3 linked regions of the Alkalilimnicola ehrlichii MLHE-1 genome follow. The main gene of each other region encodes a partner of the protein of the gene in region 3 in a complex. Links are inferred from orthologs where the notes say so. Each region holds a gene or a part of one and is shown on either strand. Other genes may lie near its edges. The genes, in order: tsaB, tsaE and tsaD.

What was found.
Region 1: the proteins of tsaD (region 3) and tsaB are in contact, whole or in part, in a solved structure (PDB 4WQ4), measured with the Escherichia coli proteins. The link is inferred for Alkalilimnicola ehrlichii MLHE-1 from one-to-one orthologs.
Region 2: the proteins of tsaD (region 3) and tsaE are in contact, whole or in part, in a crystal structure (PDB 6N9A), measured with the Thermotoga maritima proteins. The link is inferred for Alkalilimnicola ehrlichii MLHE-1 from one-to-one orthologs. Residues at the interface, in WP_004082750.1 of Thermotoga maritima: Cys10, Asp11, Arg49, His50, Leu82, Gly84, Gly135, Gly136, Glu154, Thr155, Leu156, Asp157, Asp158, Ser159, Glu162, Asp165, Lys166, Arg169, Leu170, Tyr175, Lys213, Thr214, Leu217, Tyr218, Gln221, Arg222, Asn324; in WP_004082108.1 of Thermotoga maritima: Leu37, Gly38, Lys46, Lys57, Val59, Lys60, Ser61, Thr63, Phe64, Thr65, Leu66, Met67, Val69, Pro71, Tyr82, Arg83, Leu84, Asp86, Asp88, Phe89, Asp93, Ile128, Asp130, Glu131, Arg134.

Annotation. Positions count from the first base shown.
Region 1 is NC_008340.1:1,392,999-1,395,860, forward strand. The notes cover bases 4-2,716. They hold tsaB (tRNA (adenosine(37)-N6)-threonylcarbamoyltransferase complex dimerization subunit type 1 TsaB), read left to right. Parts: upstream 4-871; coding sequence 872-1,561; downstream 1,562-2,716. Other genes in these bases: ectA (diaminobutyrate acetyltransferase), read right to left, coding at 17-562; znuA (zinc ABC transporter substrate-binding protein ZnuA), read right to left, coding at 1,613-2,602. In the rest of the region: MLG_RS06095 (Fur family transcriptional regulator), read left to right, coding at 2,724-2,862. UniProt on the Escherichia coli protein: Required for the formation of a threonylcarbamoyl group on adenosine at position 37 (t(6)A37) in tRNAs that read codons beginning with adenine.
Region 2 is NC_008340.1:615,993-619,141, forward strand. What follows is about bases 113-3,112. They hold tsaE (tRNA (adenosine(37)-N6)-threonylcarbamoyltransferase complex ATPase subunit type 1 TsaE), read left to right. Parts: upstream 113-1,360; coding sequence 1,361-1,864; downstream 1,865-3,112. Other genes in these bases: MLG_RS02910 (bifunctional ADP-dependent NAD(P)H-hydrate dehydratase/NAD(P)H-hydrate epimerase), read left to right, coding at 113-1,364; MLG_RS02920 (N-acetylmuramoyl-L-alanine amidase), read left to right, coding at 1,938-3,112. Outside these bases: more of MLG_RS02910, read left to right, coding at 1-112; more of MLG_RS02920, read left to right, coding at 3,113-3,149. UniProt on the Escherichia coli protein: Required for the formation of a threonylcarbamoyl group on adenosine at position 37 (t(6)A37) in tRNAs that read codons beginning with adenine.
Region 3 is NC_008340.1:2,862,987-2,865,935, forward strand. Bases 62-2,861 are described here. They hold tsaD (tRNA (adenosine(37)-N6)-threonylcarbamoyltransferase complex transferase subunit TsaD), read left to right. Parts: upstream 62-851; coding sequence 852-1,871; downstream 1,872-2,861. Other genes in these bases: MLG_RS12735 (GatB/YqeY domain-containing protein), read right to left, coding at 62-484; rpsU (30S ribosomal protein S21), read right to left, coding at 511-726; plsY (glycerol-3-phosphate 1-O-acyltransferase PlsY), read right to left, coding at 1,896-2,492. Outside these bases: more of MLG_RS12735, read right to left, coding at 26-61; folB (dihydroneopterin aldolase), read left to right, coding at 2,878-2,949.

The sequences.
Region 1 (2,862 bases), 1.5 Mb from region 3 along the record:
CCCGGCAGCTGCCGGCTCAGGCGATGCAGTCGCCGTAGCGCCGCCGGACCTCGTCCGGGTCGAGCGGGCCGATCCGGAAGAGCAGCTCCGCCTCGTGCCCCTGATCGGGGTGGAAGTGCTCTTCGGTGAAATGCGGGCTTTCGATGTTGTCCACGCCCAGCTCGCGCGCGATGGAGGCGAACAGCGCCCGGGAGGCCTCGTTGGAGGGCGAGATCGTGGTCTCCAGCAGCGTCGCGCCGCGGGCACCGGGGGCGGCCAGGAAGGCGCGGAGCAGCCGCTTGCCCAGGCCCTTGCCCCGGGCCGCCGCATCCACGCCCACCTGCCAGAGAAAAATGGAGTCGGGGCGCTTAGGCGGGCGATAACCGATGACGAAACCCACGATCTGGCCGTCCATCTCCGCCACCACGCTGGTGTCCGCGAAGTCGGTGGCCATCAACAGGTAAAGATAGCTGGAGTTCAGGTCCAGCACCCCGGAGTCGCGCACCACGCGCCACATGGGGCCGCCGTCATCAACGGTGGGGGTGCGGATTACAATGCCGTCCGCCGCGTTCTTATCAGACACGGGATTCTCCTCGCTGGCTAGCTGGATGCGTGACAGAGAGCGGGTGTGTGAATGCCCCAGGGCCGACGGGCGGTTTCCGGGCGGGCCCGGGCCGGGCATTCAAGGGATGAATCGGTGTGATTGTTGAGGCCGCCGGTGGTTGCCGGCTTATTCTGTAGGGCTCGCAAACCGAGTCCTCGTTGCTCCTTTAAGCCCTTCATTCAAACATTCCGCTATAAGCAGGTCAAGCTGGGCGCCCCGGGGGCATGAATGGCGAAGGGCGCCGGCGTATACTGTCCGTCCTTATCACTATAGGTGGCGGTAGCGGTGATGGTGCAACGAATTCTGGCCCTGGATACGGCCACGGAGGCCTGCTCGGCGGCGCTGGCCGTGGGCGATGCGGTATTGGCGGACAGTGTCATCAGCCCCCGCGGCCATACCGCCCGGGTGCTGCCCATGGTCAAGGCCTTGTTGGCCGAGGCGGGCATCTCGCTGGCGGCATTGGACGGCCTGGCCTGGGGCTGCGGCCCGGGATCGTTCACCGGGTTGCGCATCGGGACCTCGGTGGTCCAGGGGCTGGCTCTGTCCCACGATCTGCCGGTGGCGCCGGTCTCGAACCTCGAGATGCTGGCCCAAGGGGGCTGGCGGGCGGTTGGCGCCGCCCGGGTGGTGGCCGCCCTCGATGCCCGGATGGGCGAGGTCTACTGGGCCGGCTACGAGATCGGTGAGGATGGGCTGATGCACCCGGTTGCCAGGGCCCGGGTCTGCGCTCCCGAGGCCACCCCCTGTGTGGTCCGCGGGGAGGGCTGGTGGGGTGTCGGCCGGGGGTGGGGGGCGTACGGTGACGCCCTGGCGCGCCAGCAGGGCGAGTTGGCCGGCACCCTGCCGGAGGCCGTGCCGTTGGCCCGTGACGCGCTGGCCCGGGCCCGCCAGGTGTTGCGGGATGGCGAGGGGGTTTCGGCGGAGCAGGCCCAGCCGGTCTACCTGCGCAACCGGGTGGCGGAGAAGCCGCGGGCCTGAACCCGGCACCCGCAGTGGTCGTCCCGGCGACCGATGCCCGGGCGTGCGGCGTCAGGCCCGGGCCAGACAGGCCGCCAGGTCGTCGGCCAGGCGCTCCATCAGCTCGAACCAGGCGTCCGGGCCGGGTTCCAGGGTTGCGCCCAACGGGTCGAGGACGCCGGCCTCGGCCCCGGTGCCTTCCACCAGGGTGGTCACCAGGCTCGGGCGGAACTGTGGTTCGGCGAAGACGCAGCGGGCACCGGTATCACGGATGCGCTGGCGGAGTTCTGACAGCCGGCGGGCGCTGGGCTGGCGCTCCGGGCTCACCGTCACCGAACCCACCGGACTGAGGCCGTAATGCGCCTCGAAGTATTGGTAGGCGTCGTGGAAGACCAGATAGGGAAGCTCAGCCAGCGACGCCAGGCGTTCATGCAGTGACGCATCCAACCGCTCGATCCGCTCCAGGGTGGCGGCGGCGTTGGCGCGATAGGCCGCGCCGTTGTCCGGGTCGAGGACCGCCAGCCTCTCCGCCAGCGTGTCGATAAACTGGCGCGCGAAGGCCGGGGAAAGCCACAGGTGAGTGTCGTAGTCCCCGTGGTGGTCGTGGGGCTGGCCATGACCATGGTCATGGTGGTGGTCACTATGGCCGTGGCCATGGGGTTCGTGGCTGTGATCGTCGTGGTGGTGCGGGTCCCACAGCCCCCCCTCGCGGATCGGGTGCAGGGGGATACCGTCCAGCGCCAGCAGCGTCATCTTCTCCGCATCACCGGCCAGGTTGCGCAGCGGCCGCTCCAGGAACCGCTCCAGTTCCGGGCCGACCCAGATGACCAGCTCGGCGTGACGCAGATGCTCTGCCTCCGACGGCCGCAGGCTGTAGGTATGTGGCGAGGCGCCACCGGGGAGCAGCAGTTGCGGCTCGGCCACGCCGTCCATGACCGACGCCGTCAGGCTGTGCAGCGGCAACAGGCTGGCGACCACCTTTGGCGGCTGCGCCAGGGCACCGATGCTTGTCGTGAGCCCCAGAAGGGCACAGCCAAGCAGGCCGAACAGTTTGCTTTTCATGGGCTTGTCGGGGTTCCAATGGGGAGAGTGGGCCGCTCGGCGCCGGGGCGCCCGGGTTCCGTGAATCGGTTCAAAATGTTATAACATTGCACACTGTGGATGCAAAGCGGGACGTCATACCATGAACGAGCCGGGGGTGGTCACCGATTTCCACGACCACGGCCATGACCATGCCGGGTGTCAGCAGGCGGCGCTGCGCCGGGCCGAGGCGGTCTGTAGGACGAGCGGGGCACGACTCACGCCCCTGCGGCGCCGGGTAC
Region 2 (3,149 bases), 2.2 Mb from region 3 along the record:
GGGGCTGGGAAGTGCTGCTCAAGCACTGGCCCCACGTGCGCCGCCTGCGGGTGCTCTGCGGCGGGGGCAATAACGGTGGCGACGGCTACGTGGTGGCGCGGCTGGCCCGGCGCGCCGGCCTCGGTGTGCGCCTGCAGGCCCTGTCCGACCCCGACCGGCTCAACGGCGATGCCGCTACCGTGGCGCGCCGCTTCCAGGAGGAGGGGGGGCAGATCGAGTCCTGGGATCCGACCGGCCTGGCGGACGAGGACGTGGTGGTGGACGCCCTGCTGGGCACCGGCCTGGACCGGCCGGTGGAGGGGCGCTACCGGGAGGCGTTGCAGGCGCTGAAGGCGGCCGGCGTGCCGGTGCTGGCCATCGACGTGCCCTCGGGGCTCAACGCCGGCACCGGTGCCGTGATGGGGGAGGCGGTGGAGGCGCACTGCACGGTGACCTTCATCGGTCTCAAGCCGGGGCTGCTCACCGGCGCCGGCCCGCAGTGTGCCGGCACCCTCTACTTCGACGACCTGGGTGTGCCGCCGGAGATCTACCAGGATATGGCCCCGGTGGCGGGTCTCTGCCGCGATGAGCTGTTGCGCCGGTGCCTCGGCCCCCGCCCGGCCCATGCCCACAAGGGCCAGTTCGGCCACGCCTTGGTGATCGGCGGTGATCTGGGCATGGGTGGTGCGGCGCGGATGGCCGGCGAGGCGGCGGGCCGCACCGGGGCGGGGCTGGTCAGCGTGGCCACCCGCCCGGCGCACGTCGCCGCCCTGCTGGCCGCGCGCCCGGAGCTGATGGTCCACGGCCTGGACAGCGCCGAGGGCCTGGCGCCGCTGCTGGAGAAGGCCACTGCCTGGGCCCTGGGGCCGGGGCTGGGGCAGGGGCCGTGGGGGCGCGCGCTCTGGGAGGCGGCGCTGCGGACTGAGCACCCCTGCGTGCTCGATGCCGATGCCCTCAACCTGCTGGCCGCCGACCCGCGTCCCTGCCCCAACGCCCTGCTCACCCCCCACCCGGGCGAGGCGGCCCGGCTGCTGGGTGTGACCCCTGCCGAGGTGCAGGCGGATCGGCTGGCCGCGGCCGACGCGCTGGTGGAACGCTACCGCGGGGCAGTGGTGCTCAAGGGCGCCGGCAGTGTGATCGCCGCCCCGGGGGCCCTGCCGCGCTTGGTCACCGCCGGCAATCCGGGGATGGCCAGCGGCGGCATGGGCGATGTCCTCACCGGGGTGGTGCTCGGGTTGCTGGCACAAGGCCTGTCCGCCGTGGAGGCGGCCGAATTGGGGGCGCTGGTGCATGCCCGCGCCGCTGACCGGGCCGCCCGGGCCGGGGAGCGCGGGCTGCTGGCGGGCGATGTGCTGATGGCCCTGCGTGCCGAGGTCAACCCGTGAGTGCGCTTACCACCCTGTCGTTGCCGCTTCCCGACGAGGAGGCCACCCGCGCCCTGGGCGCGGCGCTGGCCGAGACGGTGCCCGCCGGGCTGGTCTGTCTTTACGGCGAACTCGGTGCCGGCAAGACCACCCTGGTGCGCGGGCTGCTCCGGCACCTGGGGCACGCCGGCGCGGTCCGCAGCCCCACCTACACGCTGGTGGAGAGCTACCAGCCGGGAGGGCGCCGCGTCCACCACCTGGACCTCTACCGGCTGGGCCACCCGGAGGAGCTGGAGTTCATCGGCTTGCGCGACCTGCTGCAGCCGACCGATACGGTGTTGGTGGAGTGGCCGGAGCGGGGCGAGGGGGTGCTGCCGAGCCCTGTGCTCTCTATCACGCTATCCCACACCGGCACCAGCCGCGAGGCGCGGCTGGAGCGGGGCGCGGGGGGGCAGGCGGTGGACCTGATAAAGGTTCACCTGGTTTACCAGGAGTTTTCTGCAACACACCATTCTGACTGAAGATTCCCTTGAAAAGTGCCTGGGGGTGTGTCTTACTGAAGGGCGTACCACCTCTACTTTCAGGCGCTGTCCCATGTCGTTGCCCAATCCGTTGCAATGGTCGATCATTATCGGGCTCCTGCTGCTCTGCCATTCGGCGCTGCTCTCGGCGCAGACCGAGGTCAGCGGCGTGCGTGCCTCCGACTCCGGGGACACCACCCGGGTGGTCTTCGATCTGGGCGGGGCGGTGGAGCACAAGGCCTTCACCCTGGCCGATCCCCATCGGGTGGTGATCGACATCCGCGGCGCCCGGGCCGCCAGTGACCTGACCCTGACCGGGCAGGGCGTGGTCGAGCGCCTGCGCTCGGGCGCCCGGGGTGATGGCGACCTGCGCCTGGTGCTGGACCTTACCGAACAGGTGCGCCCGCGCACCTTCCTGGTGGCCCCCGGCAACGGTCGCGGACACCGGCTGGTGGTGGACCTCGAGCCCCACGGTCGGCGCGATGCCGAGTCCGCCGGGCGCTCGGCCGATTCCCAAAGCCGTTCCGGAGCCCGTGCCGAGCCCACCCGTTCGGTGGGCAACGGTACGCGCCAGCGGGACCTGGTGGTGGCCATCGATGCGGGCCACGGCGGGGTGGATCCGGGCGCCATCGGCCCCGGCGGCACCTTCGAAAAGGACATCGCCCTCCAGGTCGCACGGCGGCTGGCCCGGCTGCTGGAGGACAAGCCCGGTCTCCGGCCGCTGATGATCCGCGATGGCGATTACTACATGGGGTTGCGTGACCGGACCCGAAAGGCGCGCGAGAACAACGCCGATCTGTTCGTCTCCATCCATGCCGATGCCCTGGATGATCGCCGGGTGCGCGGCAGCTCCGTCTACGTGCTCTCCGAGCAGGGCGCCACCTCGGAGGCGGCGCGCATGCTGGCGCAGCGTGAGAACGCCGCCGACTTTATCGGCGGCGTCTCGCTCAAGGACAAGGACGACATGGTCGCCTCGGTGCTGGTGGATCTCTCCCGCGCAGCCACGGTCGAGTCCAGCCTGGAGCTGGGTGACAAGGCCCTGGAGGAACTGGGCCGGACCAACCGCCTGTTGCGCGGCCGGGTTGAGCAGGCGGGCTTCGCCGTGCTCAAGAGTCTGGATATGCCCTCCATGCTGGTGGAGCTGGGCTTTATCTCCAACCCCGAGGAGGAGCGCCTGCTCAGGCAGGCTGAACACCAGCAGAACCTGGCCCGGGCCCTGGCGCGGTCCATCGAGCGCTACGCCGAGGACGTCATGCTGCCCGAGCTGCGTATGGCCGGGGACGAG
Region 3 (2,949 bases):
CGGGCGACACCGACCGGCACAGGGCTCAGCTCGCCAGTCGGGCCTTCACCATCTTGCTGACCGCACCCATGTCGGCCCGGCCCTGGACCTGGGGCTTGAGCTGCCCCATGACCCGACCCATGTCCTGCATGCCCCCGGCGCCGGTGTCGGCAATGACCTGGTCGACCATCGCCTGCAGCTCGGCCTCGCTCAGGGGCTGGGACATGAACCCGGCGAGCACGTCCAGCTCGGCCTCTTCCACCGCCGCCAGGTCATCCCGCCCGGCGTCGCGATACTGCGCAATCGACTCACGCCGCTGCTTGACCATGCGGGTCAGCACCTCGAGCACCTGGACATCGTCCAGCTCGGTGCGCTCGTCCACTTCGCGCTGCTTGACCGCGGCGGTCACCATGCGGAGTACGCCAAGACGGGTCTTGTCCCTGGCTCGCATGGCGTCCTTGACCGCCTGCTGCAGGCGGGTTTTCAGTTCGCTGGCCGCGGCCATCTGCTGCTACCCGATCAACCGCGAGGTCAGTAGAGACGCCGCCGACGGGCCTGTTCGCGAGACAGGCGCTTCATGTGACGCTTGACCGCGGCAGCCGCCTTGCGCTTGCGCTCCTGGGTCGGCTTCTCGTAATGCTCCCGGCGACGGATCTCGGACAGGACACCCGCCTTTTCGCAGGAGCGCTTGAAACGCCGCAGCGCCACCTCGAAGGGCTCGTTTTCGCGAACCTTAACTATCGGCATGCGTGATCACACCCTTTAAATGCTGTTGAGAATTGTCGGATTACCCCTGTACACGGGGTGAAGGCGCGGTATTCTATCCGCCCCCTGCAGCGAATGCAAAATCCTTAAGCGGAAGAAGATAGCACATGCGCGTACTTGGTGTGGAAAGCTCCTGCGACGAGACCGGCCTGGCCATCTACGACAGCGCCCAGGGCCTGATGGCGCACGCCCTGCACAGTCAGGTGGCCACCCACGCGGAATACGGCGGCGTGGTGCCGGAGCTGGCCTCCCGCGATCATGTCCGGCGGGTGGTGCCACTGACCCGGCGGGTACTGGCCGAGGCCGGGTGCCGGCTGCGGGATATCGATGCGGTGGCCTACACCCGCGGCCCCGGCCTGGTGGGCGCGCTGATGGTGGGCGCCGGCATGGCGCGCAGCCTGGCCTGGGGGCTGGGGGTCCCAGCCCTGGGCGTACACCACATGGAGGCCCACCTGCTCGCGCCCATGCTGGAGCCAAACCCGCCGGCCTTCCCCTTCGTGGCCCTGCTGGTCTCCGGCGGCCACACGCTATTGGTCCAGGTGGCAGGCGTGGGCCGCTACCGCGTGCTGGGCGAGACCCTGGATGACGCAGCGGGCGAGGCCTTCGACAAGACCGCCAAGCTGCTCGGCCTGCCCTACCCTGGCGGTCCGGAGCTGGAGAAACTCGCGGAGTCGGGTGACCCGGGGCGCTACCGCTTCCCCCGGCCGATGACCGACCGCCCCGGGCTGGATTTCAGCTTCAGTGGGCTCAAGACCCGGGTGCTGCAGACCGTGCAGCAGAGCCGGGAGGCGGACCGGGCGGACATCGCCGCGGCCTTCCAGTCGGCGGTGGTGGATACCCTGGTTATCAAGTGCCGGCGGGCGCTGCGGGCGACCGGCAGCCAGCGGCTGGTGATCTCCGGCGGTGTGGGGGCCAATGGTCTGTTGCGTGAGCAGATGCGCGCCATGGCGGATCAGGCGGGGGCCAGCCTGCATTACCCGCGGTTGGCGCTGTGTACCGACAACGGCGCCATGGTGGCCTACACCGGCTGGTGCCGCCTGAGCGAGGGCCAGCACGACGATCTGGACTTCAGTGTCACCGCCCGCTGGCCGCTGGCCGATCTGACCCCGCCCGGGCAGCCGGTCTGAGCCGGGGCTCAGGCCTTACGCTGTTCAGGCCTTGCGCTGCCCGATCTTCGGCTCCTCGCCGGCGGCCAACCGTTTGAGGTTGCCCCGGTGGCGCCACCAACTGAAGACGGTAACGACGAACATGCAGGTGGTGAACGCGACGCTGCCGGTGACGAGGGCCAGCCAGATCGGCGCCAGCACAAAGGCGACCAGGGCGGCCATGGAGGAGTAACGGAACACCCCCGCCACCAGCAGCCAGGTGGCGCCGGTCAGTAGCAGCGAGACCGGCGACCAGCCCAACAGCACCCCCAGCCCGGTGGCCACCCCCTTGCCACCGTGGAAGCCGAAGAAGACCGGGAACAGGTGACCCAGAAAGGCCGCTACGCCGACGAAACCGATCCCCCAGTCACCGTCGAGCAACCACAGGGCCACCAGCACCGGCAGTGTCCCCTTCACCCAGTCGAAGGCGAGGGTGAGCCCGGCCGGCACCTTACCGCCCAGGCGCAGCACGTTGGTGGCCCCGGGGTTCCCGGACCCCTCCCGGCGCGGATCCGGCAAGCCGAAGGCCTTGCAGACGAGCACGGCCGAGGAGATCGAGCCGAACAGGTAGGCGGCGATGATAAGCAGTATGGTCATGATCATGACGCTGTATTCCAATGCGCCGCGCGCCCCGGGTCAAGTGGCAGGGTGCACCGGCTGGCAATGTGCAACGGCACCGCCGGCCTGCCGTGCCGGGGCGGGTGGATCGCTGGGGCGACTTATGCGCACCGAGCAACGCAGCAAAAAGTCGGAAAAAAGGCGCGCCTGTCCGAGCGAAGCGAGTTCGCGCCGCCGACTTTTTGTGAGTAGCGCAGGGCACCCCGAAGGGGTGCGCATTTGGAGCCCCAGCGATCCACCCGCCCCGGCACGGCAGGCCGGCACCCCGAAGGGGTGCACAATAACGGGACGCTAGCAAACGTGGTCCGCACGATTTGGCGCACTAACCGCAACTCGCTATAGTGCCCGCTTTGCACCACCCGGAGCCGTCATGGACACCGTCTTTCTACGCGAGATTCGCCTGGAGACCACCATAGGCGTCACCGCCTGGGAGCGACAGGTG